Linked DNA regions of Methylosinus sp. H3A. The protein of the gene in region 1 binds, or shares a complex with, the protein of each later gene. Links are inferred from orthologs where the notes say so. Each region holds a gene or a part of one and is shown in the gene's direction. Other genes may lie near its edges.

Region 1 (6,205 bases):
AAATTCGCGCCTGGCGTCGCGGCATGCGCGAAATGGACATTTTGATGGGCCGTTTCGTCGACGCCGAGATCGCCGCTCTGCCCGAGGCCGAGCTCGACGATCTCGAAGCGCTGCTGGACGCGCAGGACGACGAGGTCTTCCGCTGGCTGTCGCGCGCCGAGCCGGTTCCGGCGCGCTATGACACGCCCCTTTTCCGCCGGATCGCGGCTTTCCATAACCATGAGAAGCCGCTCGATCTCTAGAGCATGTTCCTGAAAACCGCGAAGCGGTTTTCGGACAAGAACATGCGAACTCAAACAGCTCTAAAGACCCGACAGGATCATGACCGATCTTCGATCCGCCGTCGCCCGTATCGAAAAAGGCGACAAGCTCCGCTTCGTGAATGTCCCGGACGGTTTCGACGCCTTCGTCGCCGCCGATCTCACCCGCGCGCTGGCCCGCGTCGCGGAAGGGCGGCCGGCCGTCTTCGTCCATGTGGCGCGCGACGCGCAACGCTCGGCGGCCTTTCGCGAGGCGTTGCGATTCGCCGCGCCCGAGGCGGAGGCGCTGGATTTCCCCGGCTGGGACTGCCAGCCCTATGATCGCGTCTCGCCCAACGCCGCCATCTCCGCCCGCCGCATGACGGCGCTGGCGCGGCTCGCCCGCTCCAAATCCTCGGCCGAGCGGCCGCGCGTTCTCGTCACCACAGTGGATTGCCTGCTCCAGCGCGTCCCGCCGCTGGAAAGCGTCGCCGCCGACACGTTCTCGGCCGCGCCGGGCAATGTCGTGCGTCTGGACGAGCTCGCCCTCTGGCTCGAGACCAACGGCTTTCTGCGCTCCTCCACCGTGCGCGAGACCGGCGAATACGCCCAGCGCGGCGGTATCGTCGATCTCTACGCGCCGGGAATGCCGGGGCCGATCCGCCTCGATTTCTTCGGCGACACGCTCGAATCGATTCGCAGCTTCGATCCAGAGAGCCAGCGCACCATTGGGCAATTGCGCTCGCTCGATCTCGTGCCGATGAGCGAGCTGCGCCTCACCAGCGACACGATGCGGCGCTTCCGCCAAGCCTACACCACGCGCTTCGGCGGCCAAACGCGCGGCGATGCTCTTTATGAGGCGATCAGCGAGGGCCGCCGCCATCAGGGCGCGGAACATTGGCTGCCGCTCTTTTATGCGCGCATGGGCAGTGTTTTCGATTATGTGGGCGAGGCGCCGCTGCTGCTCGATCCGCTGGTCGAGGAAGCCGCCGGCGAGCGGCTGACGCAGATCGCCGATTATTACGACGCGCGCAAATTCGCCTATGACGCCGCCCCGGCCGACTCCAACTACAAGCCGCTGCCGCCGGATCAGCTCTATCTCACCATAGAGGAATGGCGCGGCAAGCTCGAGGGCCGCAGCCTCGCGACATTCTCGCCCTTCGCCGCGCCCGACGGCGCCGGCAAGGAGACGATCGATTGCGCCGCCCGCGCCGGCCGCGATTTCGCGCCCGAGCGCAATAATGAGGACACCAATGTCTTCGAGGTCGCCGTCGAGCATGTGAAGGCGCTGCGCGGCGCCGGCAAGAGCGTCGTCGTCGCCGGCTGGTCGGATGGGTCCTGCGAGCGTCTCGGCAGCGTGCTCGCCGAGCATGGGCTGCGCGATCTGAAGACGGTTTCCTCTCTGCCGGCGGCGCTGGCGCTCGGCAAGGGCGCGGCGGCGCTCGCCGTGCTCGGCGTGGAGCATGGCTTCGAGACGGAAGGCCTCGCCATTCTCGGCGAGCAGGATATTCTCGGCGACCGCCTCGTGCGCCGCCGGCGCAAGACCAAGCATACGGAAAATCTTCTCGGCGAGGTCGCGGCGCTCTCGGCCGGCGATCTCGTCGTGCATGTCGATCACGGCATCGGCCGCTTCATCGGCCTGGAGACGATCACCGCCGCCGGCGCGCCGCATGATTGCCTCGAGATTCACTATGCCGGAGGCGACAAGCTCTATCTGCCGGTCGAGAATATCGAGCTGCTGACGCGCTACGGCTCCGAGGATACGGAGGCCGTTCTCGACAAGCTCGGCGGCGTCGGCTGGCAGACGCGCAAGGCGCGGCTGAAGAACCGCATTCGCGAGATGGCCAAGGGCCTCATCGCGATCGCGGCGCAGCGCAGTCTGCGGCAGGCGACCAAGCTCGTCCCGCCGGAAGGACTCTACGACGAATTTTGCGCGCGTTTTCCTTACGACGAGACGGAGGATCAGGCCGCGGCGATCGAGGCCGTGCTCGACGATCTCGGCTCTGGCCGTCCGATGGATCGGCTCGTCTGCGGCGACGTCGGCTTCGGCAAGACGGAAGTGGCGCTGCGCGCCGCCTTCTGCGCGGCGATCAATGGCCGCCAAGTGGCCGTCGTCGTGCCGACGACATTGCTCGCGCGTCAGCATTACAAGACTTTCTCGACGCGCTTCTCCGGCCTGCCGATTCGCGTCGCGCAATTGTCGCGCATGACTCACGCCTCTGACATGCGCCTCGCCAAGGCCGGCATTGCGGATGGAACCGTCGATATCGCCGTCGGCACCCATGCCGTGCTCGGCAAGGCGATCTCCTTCAAGGATCTCGGCCTCGTCATCATCGATGAGGAGCAGCATTTCGGCGTCGGCCATAAGGAGCGGCTGAAGGAGCTGCGCGCCGAAGTGCATGTGCTGACGCTTTCGGCGACGCCCATCCCGCGCACTTTGCAGCTCGCCATGACCGGCGTGCGCGAATTGTCGCTCATCGCCACCGCGCCGGTCGATCGCCTCGCCGTGCGCAGCTTTGTTTCTCCCTTCGATCCGCTCATCGTGCGCGAGGCGCTGCTGCGCGAGCGCTATCGCGGGGGCCAGGCCTTCTTCGTCTGTCCTCGTATCGAAGATCTGGAGGACGCCGCCGCCTTTTTGCGCGAGGCCGTGCCGGAGGCGAAATTCGTCATGGCGCATGGGCAAATGGCGGCCGGCGATCTCGAGGAGCGCATGACCGCCTTCTACGAGGGGAAATTTGACATTCTCCTCTCGACCACCATCGTCGAATCCGGGTTGGACATTCCGACCGCCAACACGCTCATCGTCTGGCGCGCCGATATGTTCGGCCTCGCGCAGCTCTATCAGCTGCGCGGACGCGTCGGCCGCGCCAAGACGCGCGCCTATGCGCTGTTCACCACGCCCGCCAATAAGACGATCACGCCGCAAGCGCAAAAGCGTCTCGAAGTGCTGCAGAGCCTCGACACGCTGGGCGCCGGCTTCCAGCTCGCCAGCCACGATCTCGATATTCGCGGCGCCGGAAATCTTCTCGGCGAGGAGCAGTCCGGCCATATCAAGGAGGTCGGCTACGAGCTCTATCAGCAGATGCTGGGCGATGCGATCACCCTGCTGAAGGCCGGCATAGAGGAGCCGGAGGAGGAGGCCTGGTCGCCGACCATCGCCATCGGAGCGCCGGTGACGATACCGGAAGATTATGTGCAAGACCTCACTTTGCGCCTGCAGCTCTATCGCCGCCTCTCGACGCTGGAGACGGATCAGGACATCGAATCCTTCGCGGCGGAGCTGATCGACCGTTTCGGCCCGACGCCGCCGGAGGTGGAGCTGCTGCTCAAGATCGTCGCCATCAAGGCGCTCTGCCGAAGGGCGCATGTGGAGAAGCTGGAGGCGGGGCCCAAGGGCGTCATCGTCGCTTTCCGCGACGGCAATTTCGCCGATCCCGCCGGCCTCGCGCGTTTCGTCATGGAGCCGGGCACGCAGGCAAAGGTGCGCCCGGACATGAAGATCGTCTTCATCCGCGATTTCGCCGATATGAAGAGCCGTCTCGAGGGCGCGCGCCGAATCTTGCGCACGTTGGTGTCGATTGCGGAGAAGAAAAAGGCGGCGTGACGCCGTCTTTGCGCGCTATGCGCGGACGCACTGGACCGCGCGCCGCGAGACGCGCAGACTATTCGATCGAATATGATTACGAAGGATAGTCCATTGCATTCGACGAATGACATCGAAAAGCTCTCCGGCCTCCTCGGCTATTGGCGCGCGACGCCGCTCTATGCTCGCATCATCGCCGCCGTGGCGCTGGGCGTCGGAGCCGGCCTCGCGCTGGGCGATGCGGCGCAAATCCTCGAGACGCCGGCCAAGCTCGTCCTGCGCCTGCTCGGCGCTCTGGCGCCGCCGCTGATCCTGCTCGCCATCGTGCAGGCGCTGATGCGCGCGCATTTGGGCGGACGACAGGCGCTACGTCTCGTCACGCTGCTGCTCACCAATACGCTGGTGGCGATCTTCATCGGCCTCGCTGTGGCCAATGTGTTGCAGCCCGGCGCCTGGATGTCGGCCGTCCCTGGCGCACCGGCGGCCAAGCCCGTGGGGGGCGGCGCCGATCCGCTGTCGCAATTCCTCGACAGCGTGCCCAAGAGCATCGTCGGGCCCTTCTCCGACAATGGCGCGGTGATGGGCGTCATCTTCATCGCGATCGCCTTCGGCATAGCGCTGCGCGGGCTGAAGACGCATGAGGTCTGCACGGTCGAGGATCTCGTGCATGTGGCGCTGACCAGCCTCATCACCATTCTGCATTGGATCATCGATGTCGTGCCCTTCGCCGTCTTCGGCCTCGTCGCCAGCATCGTCGGGGTGAAAGGCTTTCGCGATTTTTTCGCGCTCGGCGGATTCTTCATCGCCGTGCTGACCGCGCTGGCGCTGCAATTCCTCTATTATGCGCTGCGCATAAGGTTCGGCTCATGGGCGAGCCCGCTGCATGTCGTCGGCGGCGTGCGCGATGCGCTGCTCATGGCCTTTTCGACCGGCAGCTCCACAGTGACAATGCCGCTGACCTATGAGCGTCTGCGCGACAAGGTGGGCCTGCGCGAGCAATCGGCCAGCATGGGCGCGCTGGTCGGCTCCAATTTCAACAATGACGGCACGGCGCTCTATGAGGCGATGGCGGCGCTGTTCGTCGCGCAATTGCTGGGGTTGCAATTGACGCTCGGTCAGCAGTTTCTGGTGGTGCTGACCTCGGTCGTCGCCTCTGTGGGCGCGGCCGGCATTCCGGAAGCCGGCCTCGTGACCATGACCATGGTGTTCCGCGCCGTGTCGCTGCCGACGGATTATATCGCGCTGCTGCTGACGGTCGACTGGCTCTTGGACCGCTGCCGCACGGCGATCAATGTGATGGGCGATGTGACGGTGAGCTGCTTGTTGGACGGCAAGGTGCGGGAGGAGAAATAGCCGGGCCGCGTCGCGCGGCAAAATCCGAAGGCGCATCACGGAACGGAAATATTTGTCGCGAGCGAGAAAAGCGCCGGCAAAATTTCTCGCGCAATCTCGCCTGCGAGATGCCGCGCACGGCGTGGGACGTTCTTCGGATCCGGGTGAGAGCTTGAAGGAAGCGCTCGCGCATTGCGCAGTTGCGGGCATGATGCTGGTCGCCCTCCTGCGCCCGACATTGGGAGCCGATCCCACCGGCTGCTCGACCTATGCTTTCGTTCCCGCGACAATCTCGGCGGACGGCAAGCGGCTGCTGACGAAGATCGGCAGGAATCGCACCGCCGTTCCCACTTTGCCGGAGCCCGGCGATCACAATGGCTGGGCGCGGCTCCAGGCCGCCGCGGCTTCGGCGCGCGAGGTCGATCTCGACGCGCTGAAGACGCAGGACGTCACTGTGTCTCGGGTCGAGATCGGCGGCGCGGCCTATTTCGACATAGAGCCGCGCGGGCTCGTCGCCGACGGGTCGGCGATCGTCTATCTCCATGGCGGCGCCTTTGTGTATTTCGACGCGCGCGGGTCGCTCGCCGGAATGACGAAGCTCGCGCGCGCCTTCGGCCGTCGCGTGATCGTCGTCGACTATCGCCTCGCGCCCGCGGCGAAATGGCCGCAGGTCACCGACGACGTCGTCACCGTGGTGAAGCGCCTGCTGGCGTCTGGATCGCAGATGCGGCGGATCGCCATTTTCGGCGATTCCGCCGGCGGCAATCTCGCGGTCGCGACGACGCTGAAAATGCGCGACCAGGGCCTCGGCCTGCCGGCGGCGGTGGTGACATGGTCGCTCACCGCCGATTTCGGCAACGCCGCCGACACGCGCGTGACGCTGCGCGACGCCGATCCCATCATGGCCTATGACCGCCAGATCAAAAACGCCATGCTCGCCTATGCGGACGAGAAGGATTGGAGCCATCCTTACGTCTCGCCCGTCTATGGCGATTTCGAGAAGGGCTTTCCGCCGGCTCTCATCCAGGCGGGCACGCGGGAAATTCTGCTC
Region 2 (5,770 bases), 2.6 Mb from region 1 along the record:
TGCCGGCGATCTCCGACCTCGTCCCGTCGCGCGTCTCGAGCGTGAATTTCGCCATTCGTCACCGTCCGATGTTCAACGAGGCGAGATCGGAGCCGACCTCATGACCGCTGGCGACGGAGCCGTCGCGCGCGATGCGGATCGTCGCCAGGCCGGCAGTCTTGGCGGCGTCCAATTCGTCCTCGTTTTCCGACAGCAGGAGGATGGACGCCGCGGGCAGGGCCAGACTCTCGCAGATGTCGCGATAGGAGCCGGGCTCGATCTTCTGGCCGAGCGAGGTGTCGAAAAACCCTTCGAACAGGCCGGTCGGATCCTCGGTCGCGCAGCGGCGCAGCAGCAGCTTTTGCGCCTCCGCCGAATTGGACGAATAGACGAACAGGCGAAGCCCGGCGGCAGCCCAGGATTTCAAGCAATCGACCGCATCCGGATAGAGCGCGCCAGCGAGCTCGCCCTTGTCGAAAGCCTCCTGCCAGACGAGGCCCTGAAGGATTTTCAGCGGCGTCGCCTTGCGGCCCTGCTTCATCCAGCGCAGCAGCAGCGATTCCGCCTGCGTGGGATCGAGCTCATAGCCGCCCATCAGTCGCCCGGTCTCCTCCAGCGCCTCCTCCACCACCTCGTCCTCGGCGTGCTCGGCGATGTAGCTCCCGAGCCGCTGGGCGGCGAGGGGCGTGAGCGTATCGGTCATGAGGGCCATGGGCAGGACGACGCCTTCGATATCGATCAAGACGGCGCGGACGGGCTCGCTCATCTCGCCGCCTCCCCCGCGGAAAATTGTCCGTATAGCGCCATCGAACCGCTCGCCTTTCCCGATTGTCCCGGTCCAGACAGCATGATTTGTGCCGCGCCCTTTGGGAGAGACAGCCACGCTCTGGCTATGGCGGGCGCTCGAGCCTGTGGATTAGTGCGTCGCAGCATGGCAAGAGAGGACGGAGGGCGTAAGATCGATCGCCCGTCGGCCCTCACCCTCCCCGCTCTATGCGGGAAAGGGAGGCGGCGACGTTTCGCGAGCATTCGATGAAGCGCCGAATCTGCTCCCCCTCCCGCAAAGCGGGGGAGGGTCGAGGTGGGGGCTTCTCGAGGCCCTCGCCGTCGTCGAACCCGCCGCTCCAGTTTTGGTCGTGCAAATGCGAAGCTCGAAAAAATCCGCCGCCGAGACCACTCTCGACGCTCTCTTCGACGGCAAGGTCATCTCCATTCGCGGCGCGCGCGAGCATAATCTCAAGAATGTCGATCTCGTCATTCCGCGCGACAAATTCGTCGTCTTCACCGGATTGTCTGGATCGGGCAAATCCTCGCTCGCCTTCGACACCATCTATGCCGAAGGCCAGCGCCGCTATGTCGAGTCGCTCTCCGCCTACGCTCGGCAATTTCTGGAGATGATGCAGAAGCCGGACGTCGATCAGATCGACGGCCTCTCGCCCGCCATCTCCATCGAGCAGAAGACGACCTCGAAGAATCCGCGCTCCACCGTCGGCACGGTGACGGAGATTCACGATTACATGCGCCTCTTATGGGCGCGCGTCGGCATTCCCTATTCGCCGGCGACGGGCCTGCCGATCGAGAGCCAGACGGTCTCGCAAATGGTCGACCGCGTGCTGGCGCTGCCGCAGGGAACGCGGCTCTATCTGCTCGCGCCCGTCGTGCGCGGCCGCAAGGGCGAATATAAAAAAGAGATCGCCGAATTCACCAAGCGCGGCTTTCAGCGCTTGAAGATCGACGGGGCCTATCACGAGATCGCCGACACGCCGCCGCTCGACAAGAAATTGAAGCACGACATCGACATTGTCGTCGACCGCATCGTGGTGCGCTCCGACATTGGCGCGCGTCTCGCCGATAGTTTCGAGACGGCGCTGGAATTGGCCAATGGGCTGGCGGTGGTGGAATTCGCGGATCAGGCGAGCCGACCCAGCGAGACCGCCGCGCCATCTGCGCCGGCGGCCGCCTATGCCTCGAACCATTATGCGCCGGACCACATCGTCTTCTCGTCGAAATTCGCCTGTCCCGTCTCCGGCTTCACCATTGCGGAGATCGAGCCGCGGCTGTTCTCCTTCAACAATCCATTCGGCGCCTGCCCGGCCTGCAGCGGTCTCGGCCAGGAGCAGGTGATCGATCCCGATCTCGTCATCCCGGATCCCAAGCTCTCTTTGCGCAAAGGCGCCATAGCGCCCTGGGCGAAATCATCCTCGCCCTATTACCAACAAGCGCTGGAGTCGCTCGGCCGGCATTACAAATTCCGCCTCGACACGCCTTTCGAGAAACTCGACAAAACAGTGCGCGACGTGCTGCTGCACGGCTCGGGCAAAGAGGAGATTCGCTTCTCCTATGACGATGGCGCGCGCGCCTATGATGTGAAGAAGCCGTTCGAAGGCGTCGTCGCCAATCTGCAGCGGCGTTTCTTGGAGACGGACAGCGAATGGGCGCGCGAGGAGATCGGCCGCTATATGTCGGCGGAGCCCTGCAAGGCCTGCCTCGGCTATCGCCTGAAGCCGGAAGCGCTGGCGGTGAAGATCGACATGCGCCATATCGGCGACGTGTCCGACCTTTCCGTGCGCGCGGCGCTCGACTGGTTCCGCGCGCTGCCGGAAAAGCTCGACGCCAAGCGCAATGAGATCGCGCATCGCATTCTGAAAGAAATCCGCGACCGCCTGACCTTCCTCGTCGATGTCGGCCTCGACTATCTCACTCTGTCGCGCGCCTCGGGCACGCTGTCGGGCGGCGAGAGCCAGCGCATTCGCCTCGCCTCGCAGATCGGCTCCGGCCTCACCGGTGTGCTCTATGTGCTGGACGAGCCGTCGATCGGCCTGCATCAGCGCGACAATGACCGGCTGCTCGACACGCTGCGGCGCCTGCGCGATCTCGGCAATAGCGTCATCGTCGTCGAGCATGACGAGGACGCCATTCTCTCGGCCGATTATGTCGTCGATGTCGGCCCCGGCGCCGGCGTGCATGGCGGCCACATCGTCTCCAAAGGCGCGCCGCAGGAGATCATGGACGATCCCAATTCGCTCACCGGCCAATATTTGACCGGCGCGAAGCAGGTGACGCTGCGCCATGCGCTGCGCAAGCCCGACCCCGGCCGCTGGCTGAAGATTTCCGGCGCGCGCGGAAACAATCTCAAAAATGTCGAAGCGAAAATTCCGCTCGGCCTCTTCACCGCCGTCACCGGCGTCTCCGGCGGCGGCAAATCGACTCTCGTCATCGAGACGCTGTACAAAGCCGTGGCGCGGCGCCTCAACAGCGCGCATGAGCATCCCGCGCCTTTCGACAAGATCGACGGGCTCGAGCATATCGACAAGATCATCGATATCGACCAATCGCCGATCGGCCGCACGCCGCGCTCGAACCCTGCGACCTACACGGGCGCCTTCACGCCGATCCGCGAATGGTTCGCTGGCCTGCCAGAGGCGAAGGCGCGCGGCTATGCGCCGGGGCGCTTCTCCTTCAATGTGAAGGGCGGCCGCTGCGAGGCCTGCCAGGGCGACGGCGTCATCAAGATCGAGATGCACTTTTTGCCCGACGTCTATGTCACTTGCGACGTCTGCAAGGGCAAGCGCTATGATCGCGAGACACTCGAGGTGAAATATCGCGAGAAGTCCATCGCCGACGTCCTCGACATGACAGTCGAGGAAGCGGCCGTATTGTTCAAAGCCGTGCCGGCGATCCGCGACAAGATGGAGACTCTAAAGCGCGTCGGCCTCGATTACATTCGCGTCGGCCAACAGGCGACGACTCTCTCCGGCGGCGAGGCGCAGCGCGTGAAGCTCGCCAAGGAATTGGCGCGCCGCTCCACGGGCCGCACGCTCTATATTCTCGACGAGCCGACAACCGGCCTGCATTTCCACGATGTCGCGAAATTGCTCGAGGTGCTGCACGAGCTCGTCGATCAGGGCAATAGTGTCGTCGTCATCGAGCATAATCTCGAGGTCATCAAGACGGCCGATTGGATCATCGATCTCGGGCCGGAGGGCGGCGACGGCGGCGGCGAGATCGTGGCGGCCGGTCCACCCGCCGATATCGTCACCGCGAAGCGCAGCCATACGGGGCGCTATCTCGCCGAAGTGCTGAAGCGCCGTCCGCCGCGCGCGGAAAAGGCGAAGGAGACGAAGGCGGCGAAGGAAACATCTGCGCCCAAGCGCAAGCGCGCGGCACAGGAGCAATAGGCGCTGCGAGCCTGAAGGCTCGCGGTCCAATCCACGCCCCGGACCGCGAGCCTTCAAGCTCGCTTTTCCATTTCAGCTTTTCACGCCGCGGGCGGCGAAATAGGAGTCGATCTTCCCGCGCATCTCGCGCAGGAATCGCTCTTCGCCGAAGCCGAGCGCATGGTCGCGAATGCGCGGCGGCGAAAACTCCCTGCTCTCGAAGCGCGCAATCGCCTCGCTCAACGCTTCGACCGTCTGCGTATCGAAGAAGACGCCTGTCTCATTCTCGACGACGGTCTCGGTCGCGCCGCCGCGGCGGAAAGCGACCACCGGCCGCCCGCTCGCCATCGCCTCGAGCGGCACGATGCCGAAATCCTCCTCGCCCGGAAAGATCAGCGCGCGGCAGCGTGAATAATGCCGCGTGAGCACGTCGAAGGGCTGCGGGCCGAGCACAGACACCGTCGGCCCGGCCTGCTTGCGGATCGCGTCCAGATTGGAGCCGCCGCCGATGACGACGAGCTTCTTGCCCATGGCGTTGAAGGCGTCGATGGCGAGATCGGGCCGCTTATAGCCGACGAGCTCGCCGACCATCAGATAATAATCGCCGATCTCTTCGCGCGGAGCGATGGAGAAGGCGTCGGCGGCGACGGGCGGATGCACGACATCGGCGGAGCGCCGATAATAGCGTTCGACGCGATGCGCGACCGTCGTCGAATTGGCGATGAAATGATCGACGCGCGTCGCCGACAGCGCGTCCCAATTGCGCAGATAATGCGCGAGCGGCGGCATCAAGAGGCGTGTCAGCGGCCCCGACTCCTCGCGATATTCATGGTACATGTTCCACAAATAGCGCATGGGCGAGTGACAATAGCACACATGCAGCGCCTCCGGCGGCGGAATGACGCCTTTGGCCGGGCCCGATTCGCTCGAGATGACGAGATCATAGCCGCGCAGATCGAGCTGCTCGCAGGCCAGCGGCATGAGCGGAAGATATTGCCGATAATATTTCGCAGCGCGCGGCAGGGACTGGATGAAGCTCGTCTTGATCGGGCGCGAGAGGATGGTCTGCGAGACGGCGGCCGGATCGATGACATGGGTGAAGAGATCGGCCTGCGGATAGAGCCGGATCAAGGCTTCGACGACCTTTTCACCGCCGCGCATGCCGACGAACCAATAGTGAACGATCGCCACGCGCATCTATGTTCCCACCTCGACGCTCGCCCACCTCGACGCTCGGACAGCCTCGCGGGAGCGCGCGAACGACGAAGCCGGGCATGAGCCCGGCTTCGAGAATACAGTCGAAGGGATTAACATCCCGTGAGGATTCGAAGCGCTGCTCAGTTCTTGAGCGGCGTCTCCGGAACGCTGCGCGGGCGGGCGCTGGCGTTGCGCGGCGCCGGATCAGTCTTGCCCACGTCGCTCTCCTTCGGCTTGCGGCTCTTGCGCGGCTCTCCGCCTTCGGACGCACGCTTCTTGCCGGCCTCGACGATATCGCGCTCGGGACGCGGCAGCACCGGCCCCTCGGGAAAGACGAAGCCGAGCGATTTGGCGCCATTGTCGTCGGTCACCACCACGACGCGCACCGCGCCGCCATTCTTCAGCTTGCCGAACAGAACCTCGTCGGCGAGCGGCGT

Evidence for each region.
Region 2: the proteins of mfd (region 1) and uvrA are in contact, whole or in part, in a crystal structure (PDB 4DFC), measured with the Escherichia coli proteins. The link is inferred for Methylosinus sp. H3A from one-to-one orthologs.

What each region holds. Positions count from the first base shown.
Region 1 is NZ_JADNQW010000005.1:1,466,566-1,472,770, forward strand. Bases 1-4,043 are described here. They hold mfd (transcription-repair coupling factor), read left to right. Parts: upstream 1-321; coding sequence 322-3,843; downstream 3,844-4,043. Other genes in these bases: IY145_RS09900 (succinate dehydrogenase assembly factor 2), read left to right, coding at 1-242; IY145_RS09910 (dicarboxylate/amino acid:cation symporter), read left to right, coding at 3,937-4,043. Outside these bases: more of IY145_RS09910, read left to right, coding at 4,044-5,175; IY145_RS09915 (alpha/beta hydrolase), read left to right, coding at 5,297-6,205. UniProt on the Escherichia coli protein: Couples transcription and DNA repair by recognizing RNA polymerase (RNAP) stalled at DNA lesions. Mediates ATP-dependent release of RNAP and its truncated transcript from the DNA, and recruitment of nucleotide excision repair machinery to the damaged site.
Region 2 is NZ_JADNQW010000005.1:4,089,510-4,095,279, forward strand. The notes cover bases 750-4,357. They hold uvrA (excinuclease ABC subunit UvrA), read left to right. Parts: upstream 750-1,121; coding sequence 1,122-4,157; downstream 4,158-4,357. Other genes in these bases: IY145_RS21940 (glycosyltransferase), read right to left, coding at 4,230-4,357. Also shown: IY145_RS21925 (2Fe-2S iron-sulfur cluster-binding protein), read right to left, coding at 1-55; mtnC (acireductone synthase), read right to left, coding at 59-745; more of IY145_RS21940, read right to left, coding at 4,358-5,333; ATP-dependent Clp protease ATP-binding subunit ClpA, read right to left, coding at 5,474-5,770. UniProt on the Escherichia coli protein: The UvrABC repair system catalyzes the recognition and processing of DNA lesions. UvrA is an ATPase and a DNA-binding protein. A damage recognition complex composed of 2 UvrA and 2 UvrB subunits scans DNA for abnormalities.